One region of the Serratia proteamaculans genome, then DNA from elsewhere that is predicted to be linked to it. Evidence: predicted binding sites of a transcription regulator. Region 1 holds the regulator's gene; each other region holds the start of a gene.

What was found. Region 1 encodes PhoB, which activates phosphate uptake and scavenging genes when phosphate is short. Its sites were predicted from a motif close to CTGTCATAAAACTGNCNNAT; they were not measured.
Region 2: QOT07_RS16390 (heavy metal response regulator transcription factor) is a predicted target of PhoB. The motif match lies at 3,633-3,652, and genes of this name have one in related genera.
Region 3: QOT07_RS07600 (heavy metal response regulator transcription factor) is a predicted target of PhoB. The motif match lies at 4,047-4,066, and genes of this name have one in related genera.

Annotation. Positions count from the first base shown of each region.
Region 1 is NZ_OX461105.1:1,073,370-1,078,643, forward strand. It holds gene sbcC (exonuclease subunit SbcC) at 1-1,137, opposite strand, end outside; gene sbcD (exonuclease subunit SbcD) at 1,134-2,366, opposite strand; gene phoB (phosphate response regulator transcription factor PhoB) at 2,568-3,257, shown strand; gene phoR (phosphate regulon sensor histidine kinase PhoR) at 3,282-4,598, shown strand; gene QOT07_RS05005 (PstS family phosphate ABC transporter substrate-binding protein) at 4,614-5,274, shown strand, end outside.
Region 2 is NZ_OX461105.1:3,504,994-3,510,267, forward strand. It holds gene QOT07_RS16380 (efflux RND transporter permease subunit) at 1-2,239, opposite strand, end outside; gene QOT07_RS16385 (efflux RND transporter periplasmic adaptor subunit) at 2,232-3,437, opposite strand; gene QOT07_RS16390 (heavy metal response regulator transcription factor) at 3,726-4,433, shown strand; gene QOT07_RS16395 (heavy metal sensor histidine kinase) at 4,433-5,274, shown strand, end outside.
Region 3 is NZ_OX461105.1:1,602,886-1,608,159, forward strand. It holds gene ltnD (L-threonate dehydrogenase) at 1-109, opposite strand, end outside; gene ygbI (DNA-binding transcriptional repressor YgbI) at 393-1,157, shown strand; gene QOT07_RS07575 (hypothetical protein) at 1,190-1,390, opposite strand; gene QOT07_RS07580 (hypothetical protein) at 1,374-1,859, opposite strand; gene QOT07_RS07585 (molybdopterin-dependent oxidoreductase) at 1,984-2,751, opposite strand; gene QOT07_RS07590 (cytochrome b/b6 domain-containing protein) at 2,744-3,349, opposite strand; gene QOT07_RS07595 (hypothetical protein) at 3,364-3,990, opposite strand; gene QOT07_RS07600 (heavy metal response regulator transcription factor) at 4,131-4,802, shown strand; gene QOT07_RS07605 (heavy metal sensor histidine kinase) at 4,799-5,274, shown strand, end outside.

The DNA of each region.
Region 1 (5,274 bases):
GCAGGCCTGTTGCAGTTCGGCCTGCGTTTTTTGCCACTGGGCGATCTGGTTATCCAGCGGAACCACTTGCTCGTCGATCACACGCTGCTGAGTCTGCTGGTATTCAACATGCGCCTGCAGTTGCGCGCGCGCTTGTTCTACCGCCTGTTGCAACGGCGCCATCTGGGCAAGCTGTTGCGCCTGCTGCTGCGTCAACTGTGCGATCTGTTGTTGCAGCGCCTGTTGATCGTGGCGGCAGCGGTTACGTTCGTTAAGCAGCGGTCGCAGTTTTTCTGCAGGTTCGCTGCGCGCTAACTGCTGCAGTTGCGGTTCGGCCGCGGCCTGTTCCTGCTGTGCCGCGTTCAGTTGGCGTTGGTATTCCTGCTGCTTGTGCTGCGTCTGTTGCCACTGCTGTAACCAGTTCAGCGCCTGCTGCTGCTGGCGGGTCTGTCCGCTAAGGGTATTTTCCTGCGTCCCCAGTTCAACCAACTGATTTTCCAGTTGCTGACGCTGTTCGTCATTCAGCAGTTCAATGCCGCTGGCACGTTGGTGCAGTGCATCCAGGTCGGCCTTGGCCTGCTTATGCTGTTCGAAAACCCGCTCGGAAAGCTGGCCGTAGATCTCGGTACCGGTCAGCTCTTCCAGCAGTTCGGCGCGATCGTTGGCGTCGGCATTGAGGAAGGCGGCGAACTGCCCCTGGGACAGCATCATCGATTTGGTAAAGCGGCCGAAATCCAAGCCGGTGATCGCGGCGGTCATATCCAGCTTGTCGCGCACTTTGTCTGCCAGGATCTTGCCGTCTTCACGCAGCGCCAGTTCGACCTTTGGTGCCTGCAAATTGCCGTCCGGGGCGTTTTTGGCGCGTCGTTGGCTCCAGAAAGCACGGTAGCCGACGCCTTTAACTTCAAATTCGACCTCAGCCAGCGATTCGGCGGTGTGGCGCGTCATCAGCTCGTTTTGGCTTGGCGTAACGTTAAGGCGCGGCGTTTGGTGGTACAGCGCCAGACAGATGGCGTCCAGCAGGGTAGTTTTGCCCGCGCCGGTGGGCCCGGTGATGGCGAACAACCCATTACTGGCAAAGGGTTCGGCGGTGAAGTCGATCTTCCATTCGCCCTGCAATGAATTGAGGTTCTTTAATCTCAGGCTGAGAATTTTCATTGGCTCGGCTCCTGGTCGTTATGCTGAACGGCCGCGACCACCTGCTGGAACATTTGGCTCATTCGTTGCCGACGTTCTTCAGCCATTTCAGGCTCCTGCGCCAGCCGCCGTTCGAACACCTCATTAACACTCAGTTCGTTTAGCGTTTCTTTGTCCTGCTGTTCAATCGCCTGGCGGCGTTGTTCTTTGCTGCGGCGCAACAGCACCACTTCTACCGGCAGCTGATCGGCCAGGAGCTGGATGCGGCGCTGAATGTCGCTAAGGTAATCCTGCGTTGCCACTTCGATATCCAGCCACACCGGTAATTCACCCTGATAATCGGCGAACTGCTGCAATTGTTGCTCGATCTGCGCCAAATCGCCCTTGATAAGCTGCATGGGCTGGAAGCTGGGGATCTCCAGCGTGCTGACCTGTTGCAGGGCACCCGCGCTGAAATCCACCATAAACACGCTTTTGGCCTTGCCCAACTCGTCAAAACTGAGGGGGATCGGCGAGCCGCTGTAGCGAATATGTTCGGATTTGGCGACGTTTTGTGCACGGTGAATATGCCCCAGCGCGATGTAGTCGGCCGGTGGGAAGGCCTGCGCCGGAAAGGCGTCCAGCGTACCAATATAGATATCGCGCACCGAGTCGGAGGTGGTGACGCCTACGGTGGTCAGGTGGCCGGTGGCAACAATCGGCAGGGGCAAGCCCAGCGCGTCACGGCGTGCACAGGCCGCCTGATACAGCGTTTGATAATGGTCGGCGATGGCCTCTTGCAGCGCCTGCTGTTTTTGTACCCCGGATTCTCCGGCGCGGCTGGTGAGCAAATCGCGCGGGCGCAGGAACGGGATGGCGCACAGCACCGCGCCCGGCTGGCCGTCGCGCTGATTCAGCACCAGGATTTGCTGTTCGGTTTCGCTCTGTGCGTTGGCAATCACGGTGGTATTCAGGCAGGAAAGCAATTCACGCGATTCATTTAAGGTTGCCACAGAGTCGTGATTGCCGCCCAACACCACCAATTGGCAGCCGGTGCGCTGCAGCTCGACTACAAAACGGTTATACAGCTCGCGGGCATAACTTGGCGGCGAGCCGGTATCGAACAGATCCCCGGCGACGATCAGCGCATCCACCTGCTGTTGTTCGATCTGCTCGATCAACCAGCGCAGAAAAGCCTGATGTTCGGCGGCGCGGCTTTTGGTGAAAAAATACTGGCCAAGATGCCAGTCAGAGGTGTGGATCAGGCGCATGACACTCCCAGGGCGATAGAGTAATGGCAGGGATTATAAAGGGAATATGATGTTTCTGCGTGACTAGAAATAATCGCTATGCTTACTGCCTACAACAGGCAGGTTTTTTCATGGCTATTTATTTCATAAATCTGTCACAAAACTGACGCATAATGGCGACCGCAATCAACTGTGATCGCTAACACATTGGCAGGATTGACGATGGCAAGACGCATACTGGTGGTGGAAGACGAAGCGCCGATCCGTGAGATGGTGTGCTTTGTGTTGGAACAGAATGGTTACCAACCGTTGGAAGCTGAGGATTATGACAGCGCAGTGACGCGCCTGTCTGAGCCGTTCCCTGATTTAGTGTTGCTCGACTGGATGTTACCCGGAGGCTCCGGCATTCAGTTTATCAAACATATGAAGCGTGAAGCGCTGACCCGAGATATTCCGGTGATGATGCTGACTGCCCGCGGTGAAGAAGAAGACCGGGTACGTGGTCTGGAAGTCGGGGCGGATGATTACATCACCAAACCCTTCTCGCCAAAGGAACTGGTGGCACGCATCAAGGCGGTCATGCGCCGTATTTCACCGATGGCGGTGGAAGAAGTGATTGAAATGCAAGGGCTGAGCCTGGATCCTTCTTCACACCGGGTGATGGCCAACGAACAGGCGCTGGATATGGGGCCGACCGAGTTCAAATTACTGCACTTCTTTATGACCCATCCTGAGCGTGTTTATAGCCGCGAGCAGTTGCTTAATCACGTCTGGGGCACTAACGTTTATGTGGAAGACCGCACCGTTGACGTGCATATCCGTCGACTCCGTAAGGCGTTAGAGACCAGTGGTCATGACAAAATGGTTCAAACCGTTCGGGGCACCGGCTACCGATTCTCAACGCGCTACTGATCGCGCCGCGCTGGAGAATATGCCGTGCTAGAACGTCTATCCTGGAAGAGGCTGGCCCTGGAGCTGGCCCTTTTCTGCCTGCCTGCCTTACTGCTGGGGCTGATTTTCGGCTATCTGCCCTGGCTGCTGCTGGCCTCCGTGCTGGCGGCGCTGGTATGGAATTTCTACAACCAACTCAAACTTTCCCACTGGCTATGGGTCGATCGCAGCATGACGCCCCCCCCTGGCCGCTGGAGCTGGGAACCGCTGTTTTACGGCCTGTACCAGATGCAGCAGCGCAACCGTCGCCGGCGTCGTGAGCTGGCGCTGTTGATCAAACGTTTCCGCAGCGGGGCGGAATCGCTGCCCGATGCGGTGGTGATGACCACCGTCGAAGGCAATATCTTCTGGTGTAACGGTTTGGCGCAGCATCTGTTGGGTTTCCGCTGGCCGGAAGACAATGGTCAGCACATCCTTAACCTGCTGCGTTACCCGGAGTTCAGCCACTATCTGCAACAGCAGGAGTTCTCCCGGCCGTTAACCTTGCAGTTGAACAATGAACATTACGTCGAATTTCGTGTGATGCCTTATTCCGAAGGGCAGTTGCTGATGGTGGCGCGTGATGTCACCCAGATGCGCCAACTGGAAGGTGCGCGACGCAACTTCTTCGCTAACGTCAGCCACGAGCTTCGCACTCCGTTGACGGTGTTGCAGGGCTATCTGGAGATGATGAGCGACGAAGAGCTGGATGGCTCGCTGCGCGGCAAGGCGCTGGGCACCATGCAGGAGCAGACCCGACGAATGGACGGGCTGGTCAAGCAGTTGCTGACGCTGTCGCGGATTGAGGCAGCGCCTAATGTCGAAATGAACGAACGGGTCGATATCCCGCTGATGCTACGGGTGCTGCAACGCGAAGCTCAGTCGCTGAGCGGGGGCAACCATGAGATTACTTTCCGGGTGAACGAGCAGCTCAAGGTCTTCGGTAACGACGACCAACTGCGCAGTGCGGTATCAAACCTGGTGTATAACGCCGTCAATCATACGCCGAACGGCACCAATATTGAGGTGAGCTGGCAGCAGACGCCAAATGGAGCGCAGTTCCAGGTCAGTGATAATGGGCCGGGCATCGCTGCCGAGCATATTCCGCGCCTGACCGAACGCTTCTATCGCGTCGACAAGGCCCGTTCACGCCAGACCGGCGGCAGTGGGTTGGGGCTGGCGATCGTCAAGCATGCTCTCAGCCACCACGACGCGCGGCTGGAGATCCTCAGTGAGCAGGGCATCGGCACCCGATTCATCTTTACCTTGCCTAACCGGTTGATTGTTCCCGCAGCTTTGTCAGAGAATGCGGTGAAAAATTAACGCGGAGAGGCTGGTATGAACCGAATGACCCGAGGGCTGTTGCTTTGCCTGGCGCTGCTGGCGAGCCGTGGCGCGTTAGCGCAGCCGGATGGCATGCTGTCCGGCAACCTGTCGAGCGTCGGTTCCGATACGCTGGCCAATCTGATGGCGCTGTGGGCGCAGGACTTCAGTCAGCATTACCCCAACGTTAATTTGCAGATCCAGGCCGCAGGTTCCTCGACCGCGCCTACCGCATTGGCGGCAGGTGCCGCGCAGCTTGGCCCCATGAGCCGCCCGATGAAAGCGGCGGAGGTGTCGGCTTTCGAACACCGTTATGGCTATGCACCGCTGGCAGTACCGGTTGCGGTGGATGCGCTGGTGGTGCTGGTGCATCAGGACAACCCGCTGCGTGGTCTTAACCTGCAACAGCTTGACCGGATTTTCTCCGCGACTCTACGCTGTGGCGAAAACCGACCGTTGACGCGCTGGGGAGAACTGGGGCTGAGCGGCGATTGGCAGCAGCGCACTCTACAGCGCTTTGGTCGCAATTCGGCATCCGGTACCTACGGCTATTTCAAACTGCGTGCGCTGTGTGGTGGTGACTTTATGCCACGGGTCAATGAATTGCCCGGCTCGGCCTCGGTGGTACAGGCGGTGGCCGGTTCGTTGAACAGTATCGGCTACGCCAGCATCGGTT
Region 2 (5,274 bases), 2.4 Mb from region 1:
GATTAACCTCAGAGATCGGTACGCTGAGTGCCCGCGCCTTCTCCCGGTCGATCAACAGTTCATACTGTGGCGCATCCTCCAGACCGTTGGCACGAACGTTGTTCAGCACCGGGCTTTGTCGGGCAGCCGTCAGGAAGCTATCGCGTGCTGCCAGCAACCGCTGATGCCCAATGCCGCCGCGATCCATCAGTTGAAAGTTAAAGCCCGCTACATTGCCCAATTCACGCACTGCCGGCGGTGAAACCACAAAGGTGCGGGTATCGCGGAAGTCGCGCGCGAACATGGCATTCAAACGGGCCGCAACCGCTTCGGCCTTCTGCGATGCGTCCGGTCGCTGATCCCAGTCGTGCAGGCGAATAAACAGTGTGCCGACGTTCTGTCCGCGCCCCCCAAAGTTAAAACCAGAGATGGCAAACACCGATCGCACACTGTCCTTCTCCATCTCTAGCAGGTAGTCGGAGGCACCACGTAGCATGGTTTGTGTACGTTCCGCGCTGGCACCGGCCGGCGCCTGCACCTGGGCAAACAGCACGCCCTGATCCTCCTGGGGCAGGAACGAGGTGGGGATGCGGGTAAACAGCCAGCCGGTGGCGATAGCAATCACCAGATAAATCAGCATCAACCGACGTGGGCGACTTAACCCACGCATCACCGAAGCCGCATAGCTATGATTGGCCCACTCAACGCGGCGGTTGAACCAACCGAAGAAACCTTTTCGCGCAGCGTGATCTGCCGGTTTAACCGGTTTGAGCAGCGTGGCACACAGCGCTGGGGTAAATACCACCGCCACGATCACCGACAGCACCATAGAAGAGACAATGGTTATCGAGAATTGACGGTAGATCACGCCCGTTGAACCGCCAAAAAACGCCATTGGCACAAACACCGCCGACAGCACCATGGCAATCCCCACCAGTGCGCCAGTGATCTGGCTCATCGATTTTCGGGTCGCCTGCTTCGGCGACAATCCCTCCTCATGCATCAATCGCTCGACGTTTTCCACCACCACAATGGCGTCATCGACCAGCAGGCCGATCGCCAGCACCATGCCGAACATGGTCAGGGTATTGATTGAATACCCGAAAGCCGCCAGTACGCCGAAGGTACCCAGCAGCACCACCGGTACCGCCAGCGTCGGGATCAGCGTGGCGCGGAAGTTCTGCAGGAACAGGTACATCACCGCAAACACCAGCACCACTGCTTCTATCAGCGTGCGTACCACGTTTTCGATCGACAGACTGATAAACGGAATGGTGTCGTAGGCATCGACGGCCTCCATCCCCGGCGGGAAGAAGGGTTTCAACTCCGCCAGCGTGGCGCGCACCGCCTGGGCGGTTTCCAGCGCATTGGCACCGGTTGCCAACCGAACCCCCAGCCCCACCGCAGCGTCGCCGTTGTAGTAGCTGTCAATAGAGTAGTTCTGCGCTCCCAGCTCGATGCGCGCCACGTCGGCCAAACGTACCCGCGAACCGTCCGGGTCGGTTTTCAGCAGGATTTGGCCAAACTCTTCCGGCGTCTGTAAACGTGAAGGGCCAATCACGGTGGCATTAAGTTCCTGTCCGGGCAGCGCCGGTTGTCCGCCCAATTGGCCGGATGAAACCTCAACATTCTGCTCCTGGATTGCGTTGCTGACGTCGGTGACCGTAAGGCTGTAGTTCACCAGGGCTGCGGGATCCAGCCAAATGCGCATCGCATAAGGCGCGCCAAACAGTTGGAAATCCCCCACGCCATTGGTCCGGCTGATCGGGTCCTGCACATAGGAGGCGACGTAATCCGCCAGATCCTGACGGGTCATACTGCCGTCCGTTGAGACAAACGCCAGCACCATCATAAAGTTGGCGGTAGACTTGGTGACGCGGATCCCCTGCTGTTGTACCTCCAGCGGCAACAGCGGTTGCGCCAGCGCCAGCTTGTTTTGCACCTGAACCTGAGCGGTATCGGCGTCGGTGCCTTGGGCAAAGGTCAGCGCTATGCTCATGCTGCCGTCGGAATTACTTTCAGAGGAAATATATTGCAGGTTATCGAGGCCGTTCATTTGCTGTTCGATCACCTGCACCACCGTATCCTGCACCGTCTTTGCCGACGCGCCGGGGTAACTGACCTGAATGCTGACGGTGGGCGGCGCGATACTCGGGTACTGGGCTACCGGCAAATTGGCAATCGACAACAGGCCACACAGCATCATGATGATCGCCAATACCCAGGCGAACACCGGCCGATCGATAAAGAATTTAGCCATGAGCCGGCTCCTTGCGCGTGCTGTCTCGTTGCGCCGTTATGGTGGCCGGTTCCCATTCCACCGCATTCACCTGCACCCCGGGCCGAACCAATTGCACGCCCTCAACAATCACCCGCTCGCCCGGCGACAGCCCGGCCGAAACCAGCCAACTGTCCCCCAACGCCCGTTCGGTGGTCAGCTCACGCAGTTCAACCTTGTCTGCGGCATTCACCACCAGCGCGGTTGCCTCACCACGCGGGTTGCGGGTAATACCGCGTTGTGGCACCAGCACCCCTCCCTGTGCCGCCATACCCTCGATTAGCCGCGCCCGCACAAACATGCCCGGCAGCAGCTTGCGCTCCGGGTTGGGAAACACCGCCCGCAGGACTACCGAGCCAGTGGAGCGGTCTACCGTAATCTCTGAGAATTGCAGTTTGCCGCTGTGGGCGTAGCGCGAGCCATCTTCCAGCGTCAGGCTGACCGCAGCGGACTGCGGGCCCTCGGCCTGGGCGACTGCACCACTGTCCAGCGCATTTCTCAGCCGCAGCAACTGGGCGCTGGACTGGGTAACATCCACATAAATCGGGTCGATCTGCTGTACTGCCGCTACCGCCGCGGCCTGCTGCGCCGTCACCAGAGCCCCTTCGGTGACCAACGAACGCCCAATAATGCCGTCGATGGGCGACAATACCCGGGTATAAACCAAATTGATGCGCGCCGTTTCCAACTGTGCCTCAGCCGCCTGTACATCTGCCACCGCCTGTTGATGAGCGGCCACCGCGTCGTCATATACCTGACGGCTGATGGCGCGGCTATTCGCGAGGGGGCGATAACGTTGGATCAATAATTCGGCGGTACGCAACTGCGCCCGTACCCGTGCCAGCGCAGCATTGCTGCGATTGTATTCCGCCTGAAACAGTGCGGCGTCAATCTGGTAAAGCGGCTGCTGCGCCTTGACCTCTTCCCCTTCGGTAAACAGGCGTTTTTGCACAATCCCCCCCACCTGCGGCCGCACCTCGGCATTGCGGAAAGCCGCGATACGGCCCGGCAGTTCGCTGGTCAATGCGATCGGTTCGCTTTTCAGCGTCACCACCCCGACTCGCGGCGGCGGCGGAGGGGCCGCAGGCGGTGCCTCTCTGGCAGCCACCACCAGCCACAGGGAAAGCGAGGTCGCGATGACCACCACGCCGACAGCAAGAGAGGCGATTTTGAGGCTCATGAATGCGTTTCCTTTTGCGTATTGGATCTGGAGTTTTGCGGCACACCACCCGGCAGCCAAAGGTTACTGTACGAGCGGGGAACTGACCTCAACGTGACCGCCAGATAACATTCATGTCAGTTAACCGGTTTTTCCCCCAGCCGCGTCCTTAACTGACAGAAATGTCAGCCAGCCGTCAGCTTGACGACCCTATGGCTGTCATAAACTCATCACAGAACGTGATGCCTTGTGGTATGGCTGCAGGTTTCATGATTAATTAAACCCCAGGCAACCATGACGGGAGTGGCCATGCGATTACTGTTGGTTGAGGACGAGGAAAAGACTTCGTCCTACGTTAACCGCGCGCTAAGCGAACTGGGCTATACCCTGGACGTCGCTGGGGACGGGATTGAAGGCTTGCACCTGGCGGTGCAGCAGGATTATGACGCGGTGATCCTGGACGTCATGTTACCGGGCAAGGACGGTTACGCGGTGCTGGAAGGCCTGCGAGCCAGCAAACAAACGCCGGTGCTGATGCTGTCTGCTCGCGGTTCGGTAGACGAACGCGTCAAGGGCCTGCGCCACGGAGCGGATGATTATCTGCCCAAGCCCTTCTCGCTGATCGAACTGGTCGCCCGCATTCAGGCGCTGTTGCGTCGCCGTACCAGCGACGGCATTGATGTGACCCAATTACAGATCGACGATCTGCATGTGGATTTGCTGGCGCGTAGGGTGACTCGCGACGGAGACCGCATCGATCTGACTGCCAAAGAATTCGCCCTGCTCAGCCTGCTGGCCCGCCATCAAGGGGAGATCCTCTCCAAAATGATGATCGCCGAACAGGTGTGGGACATGAATTTCGACAGCGATGCCAACGTGGTTGAAGTGGCGATTAAGCGGCTGCGCGCCAAAATTGACGCCCCTTATCCGCAAAAGCTGCTGCACACGGTGCGCGGCATGGGCTATGTGTTGGAAAATCGCCCGCTGCGCCATGATGCCCCACGGATCACCCCTTAATGAAAGTTTCTATTTCCAGCCGTATGGCCTTAATGTTTGCGCTGACCATGGCGCTGCTCATGTTGGTGCTGGCACTGTTTCTGCGCAGCTCGCTGCTGGCCTCACTGCAAAACCAGATGCACAACGAACTGCATTTTCGCCATTCGCTGATCTCGCCGTTTATCGAAGCCAAAGGCACCGCGCGCGATTGGCCGATGGTGCAGCAAAAGCTCAATACTCTGTCCAACAGTGAAGGCAACCAGGTGAAATACTGGGTGATCAGTAACGATCCTCGCTACCGTATCGGCGGCCCCCCACCGGCAGGCACCCACTGGTCGAAACTGCCGGACGGTTTCGCTACCGCGCCGGATCCGCAGGGTGGCTGTCCGCTGTATATGTTGATCGCTACCCTGCCGTCGTTAGGGGATCGCCCTGAAGTGCGCTATGTGGTGGCCATTGATTCCACCCCCTACATGGGCACCCTGAACGAGTTTACCCGGGCGCTGGTGGTCATTTCACTGCTGGGGATTGGGCTGGCGGCCATGCTGGGTTACGCCATCTCACGCATCGGCATGCGCCCGGTGCTTAATCTCAGTGAACAAGCACACAGTCTGGTGCCCGGCACCAGCGGCCAACGGCTGGACAGCGCCGCGTTGCCCGCCGAACTGCGCAATCTGGCAGAATCCTTCAATGGCGTCCTGGCAAGGCAAGAAATCGCGTGGCGGCAACTGGAGAGCTTTAACGCCGACGTGGCGCATGAATTACGCACTCCGCTCACCAATTTGATCGGCCAAACTCAGTTGGCACTGGCGCGGGAACGTGGCGTGCATGAACTGGAGGAACTGCTGCAATCGAACCTGGA
Region 3 (5,274 bases), 530 kb from region 1:
GATCGACGCCGTAAGTGCTCAGTCCGGCATTAATGCACGACTTTGCCGCTCCCATGCCCATCGAACCTAGTCCTACGATGCAAACTGCAAAATCCCCTGGCTGTGTCATGCGGTACCTCGTGTTAATTTTAGTGATAATTTGTTTTGTTGTGTTAAATGTAAGCGCTTATTGGTCTGAAGTCAGCGATCAGTATCACAATTATTAACAGTTGTTGTTTCAGGTTTATATCAGATAAAAGAGCTAAAAATTGGCTTATCTCCCTGTTTTAAAACTATTTAAAATAATGTGTTGATACCATGACCCACCTCACGACCTGAATAAAGGGGACTGTTATCGAACGAAAATTGACGTAAAATCACAATTATTATCACTGCGGTAAAGAGAGGGAACCGTGATACCTGTAGAACGCCATCAGCAAATTTTAGCGCTGGTATCAGAACGTGGGGTGGTCAGCATTGCTGAATTGACCGAACGGCTGGGGGTGTCGCACATGACTATCCGCCGCGATCTGCAAAAGCTCGAAGAGCAGGGGGCGGTACTGGCGGTGTCGGGCGGCGTGCAGTCGGCAGAACGGGTGGCGATCGAGCCTTCTCATCAGGATAAGGAAGGGATGTACAGCCAGCAGAAAGCGGCCATTGGCCAGTTGGCGGCCCGGCAGATCCCTCCTGACAGCTGTGTCTATCTGGATGCGGGCACCACTACGCTGGCGCTGGCCAAGCACATCAGCGATCGCGACGATCTGACGGTGGTCACCAATGATTTCGTGATTGCCGGTTACCTGATTGAACACAGCCAGTGCAAAATCATTCACACCGGCGGTACCGTCTGCCGTGAGAATCGTTCATGCGTGGGTGAAGCCGCAGCGCAGGCGTTGCGTGGGTTGTTTATCGATCTGGCATTTATTTCCGCTTCGTCATGGGGCATGCGCGGGTTGTCGACGCCGAACGAAGACAAGGTGATGGTGAAGAAAGCCATTGTCGACGCCAGCCGCCGCTGCATCTTGCTCAGCGACACCTCTAAATACGGTAAAATCGCTACCTATCTGGCGCTGCCGATAACGGTATTTGACGCGATTATTACCGATGACAATCTGCCCGCCGCCGCGCGCGAGGCGATCTTGCAGGCAGATATCACGCTGATGACGACCGGGGAATGAGAGGCTAAAAACAGAAAACCCCCAGATGGGGGTTATGGCGTATCGTTGGAACGGTAGCGGCTGATGACCCGACCCGGCGTACCGAGGCAACCTCGTTCACGCCATTCCTGACACCTTTGTTCCCACCAGGCATCATGGAAAGCTTGTATGGCCTGCAGGCGCTGTTCTTTAATACTCAGAAAGTCCGAGCTCTGCTCCTGAGATTGATCTAAGACGTTAGATTTCGATGACATATAAACCGTCCTTTATGAATTCCATTTTGTACAAATACTGTACTCTCTGAGCATGTTTTTTCAAGAGTGAATCATAGATTTTGGCCAAGGCGGGTCTTAAAGGTACGCTAAAAACGAGCTTTGCCTGATATTGGGTAACGAAGTCGGTAATAGTTTTACCTATTCCCTCGACGAACAGGCGCTCACGTTCGGAAAATGTATACCCCATGGGGGTATAGGTATCGAATGCAGAGCGTCCTTGCCTGATGGCAAGATTCAGTGCTTTGACGTCATAAAACTCTATGGCATAAGCGTTATCTAAAAAGTCAGGGTCGGTATAAACACGCGTAAACCATGCCCGCATTTCTTGAGTGATATTTTTGAAATCAAGGTAATATTCAGCAGTTTTTTCGTCACTTTTGCTTACTGTTATCTGATATCTGAATTCACCCGCCCGTAGCGAATAACGTTCAGTAACATCAATCTCCATGATAAAATCCTTTTTATTATTACTTTTCCAATAGTTACCTTCCTTTTTAGTGATGAATTATTAACAGCGTCGGAATACATGTACTAGCCGTCAGCGGGAATTCTGCGCAGTGTTGCGCAAAAAACTAAATGCCGCTGAACCAGTTATAGCCCTGATCTTCCCAGTAGCCACCGGGGTTGGTGTCGCTGACAAAAATGGCGGCGATATGTTTGGCATTCTTGAACCCCAGCTTGGTCGGCACCCGTAGCCGCAGCGGGTAGCCGTAATCCGCCGGCAGCGCCTTGCCGCCGAAATCCAGCGCCAGAATCGTCTGTGGATGCAGCGCGGTGGCCATATCGATGCTGGAGTAATAGCGGTCCGCACATTTGAAACCGACATAGCGGGCGTTCAGATCTGCCCCGACATGCTGCAGGAAGTTGCGCAGCGGCACGCCGCCCCACTGGCCGATGGCGCTCCAGCCTTCGATACAGATCAAGCGGGTTATCTGGCTTTCCTGCGGCAGGCGTTGCAGCTGTTCCAGCGTCCAGGGTGCCTTTTTTTCAACTTTGCCAGAGACTTCCAACCGATAGCTGGCGAGATCCACTTCCGGCACGTTGTACTCGGGATAAAACGCATTGAACGGGAACGGATGGGTGATCTGCTCCGGGCGATAGGTCTGTGCCAGCTTTTGACCGTTGAACAGCCAGGCTTGCACCCGATCGTTCCAGCGCGACATGGCCCACAGTACTTTATCCACCTGATCCCCGTCCTGCAGGTTACAGCCGCTCAGCATGGCGATACCGCCCAGCGTCAGGCCGGATCGCAGCATCAGGCGGCGTTGTAAATTGACCAGCTGTTTCTTTTGCGCCGGTTCCAGCGTCGGTGCCGCAGGGCGCTGTTTTTTGTCATTCATGTTTGCCTCCCGCAATCATTGCCCATAGCGTGCGCGGCACGATAATCACCATCAGCAGGTGGATCACCACAAACAAGCCAATGCCGGACATAGCGAAAAAGTGAACGTAACGCGCGGTGTCAAAGCCGCCGAACAGGCTCACCAGCCCTTGCAGTTGCACCGGCTTCCAGATCGCCAGCCCAGAGAGCACCAACAGCAGGCCCAGAGCCAGTACGCCGAGATACATCAGTTTTTGAATGGCGTTATAGCGGCCGTGCTGATGTTTTAGCCGCAGCGTGAGCGCCTGCCAGATATCTCGCCCTAAGCTGCCTGCAGTAAGCGGCAGCAGGTCGCGTCGGAAATGGCCGCTGAACAGGCTCCACAGCAGATAGCACAGTGCATTGCCTGCCAGCAGCCACATTACTGCCAGATGCCAACCAATCGCGCCGCCCAACCAACCGCCGAGCGTAACCTGCGGCGGAAAGCGAAAGCCGAACAGCGGTGAGGCGTTATAGATTTCCCAGCCGCTCATAAACATACAAACCATGGCGAACAGGTTAATCCAATGGGTGATACGGACCGGCCAGCGATGCACCGGCCGTGGCGCGTTGGTTTTCATCACGAACTCCCGAATTACATTGGTGGAACGGTGCCGTTTTTACCGGCAGAAATGCGGGTGGCTACGCGTTCGCCCTTGTCGTCAGTCGCGGAGAACAACACGATGTGCACGCCAGGTTTCAGCAGGCTGCGATCGCCGGGATCGAGCGTGACGATCGGCACATCTTCCGGCACGTTGACGGTTTTCTGCTGGTTACCGTAGGTCACGGTCAGAGTACGGCCGTTGGATTTAACCAGTTTGCCGACGGTGCCGTTGGTCATGGTATCCACCTTGCCGTCGGCAGATTCCCAGGCCGAATGGCCTTCACCGGTGCCGCGCAGGCTGGCGGCAAACACGTGGACTTCCAGCGCCTTCAGGCTGCCGTCCGCTTGCGGTACCGCGGCGGTGCCGATAAAGCTGTCCGGTTTGATGTCATCCAGCGTGCCTTTTGAAACGCTCAGCACCTTGGTCTGGTCGTTGAGTTTTACGCTGATCTTTTCCCCTTTGCGGTCAGTGACCTGCAGGCTGCTGTCGGTCACCTGATCGATAGTGCCGCGCAGGGGAGCAATCACTTTTCCTGGCGTTTGAGCCGCAGCGGCGGCTCCGCTGCACAGCATCAGGGTGGACAGCAGTAAACCGGCAAAACGATGACGGGTAATCATAATGTTCTCCTTTGTTTAGGTTGCCGGTTAAGCATGGTTGAACAATAGGGACAGCACCATGTCCGTTTAATGACATTAATGTCATCAAGCATGTCCGCCGAAACTGCTAGTATTTCCGCAGGTGTAATGAGGTGGCGACAATGCGGATATTGGTAGTTGAAGACGACATCAGCACGGGTGATTACCTGAAGAAAGGGCTGGGGGAAGCCGGGTACAGCGTCGATTTGGCGCGTAACGGCACCGACGGCCTGTTCCTGGCGCTGGAGCAGGGCTACGATGCCATCGTGCTCGACGTGATGCTGCCGGGGTTGGATGGTTGGCAGATCATTGAGGTACTGCGCAAGAAAAGCGACGTGCCTATTTTGTTTCTGACCGCCCGCGACGGGGTACAGGATCGTATTCATGGGCTGGAGCTCGGGGCCGATGATTATCTGATTAAACCGTTTTCCTTCACCGAACTGGTGTTGCGACTGCGCACGCTGCTGCGGCGTGGCACGGTGCGTGAGGCCGACCACTATGCGATTGCCGATCTGCAACTTGACGTCCTGCGCCGCAAAGCGGTACGGCAGGAACAGGTGATCTCGCTGACCAACAAAGAATTCATGTTGTTACATCTGTTGGTGCGCCGGGAAGGGGAGGTATTGTCTCGCACCATGATCGCCTCGCAGGTCTGGGACATGAACTTTGACAGCGATACCAACGTGGTGGATGTGGCGATCAAGCGGCTACGCGCCAAGATTGACCGACCCTTTGACGTCAAGCTGATCCACAGCGTGCGCGGTATCGGCTACGTTTGCGAGCCGCGTTCATGAAGGCCCTGGCTCAACGCTGGCGTGCGCTGTCGTTGACACTGCGCAGTGCCATGCTGTTTGCGCTGGTGGCGGCACTGGTGGTCAGCGGTGCGGGAGGATACCTGTACGGAGCCATGCGTCAGGAGATGACCATCCGCAGCGATTTGCAGGTCACCGGCCGCGTGGAGTATTTCCGCCATTTATTGAGCCAGCGTTTTCCGCTCGACCGGCTGACGGCGAACACCGGCCTGTTCGAAAATATGCTGGGCAATGAACAGGATGTCCTTATTTTTCAGCAACTGGGTCAAAAGCCGTTAATCAACGTTAACCCGTCCCGATTGACCCTGCCGCCAATGACCCCGACGCCGGTGGGCACACCGCAGCGGTTGACTGCGGTACAGGGTGGGCTGACAGAGCAAGGCGTGCCCTTGCGTGCCGTCTCGGCGTTGGTCAGGCTACAGGACGGCAACCTGCTGCAGATCTCGGCGGCCCA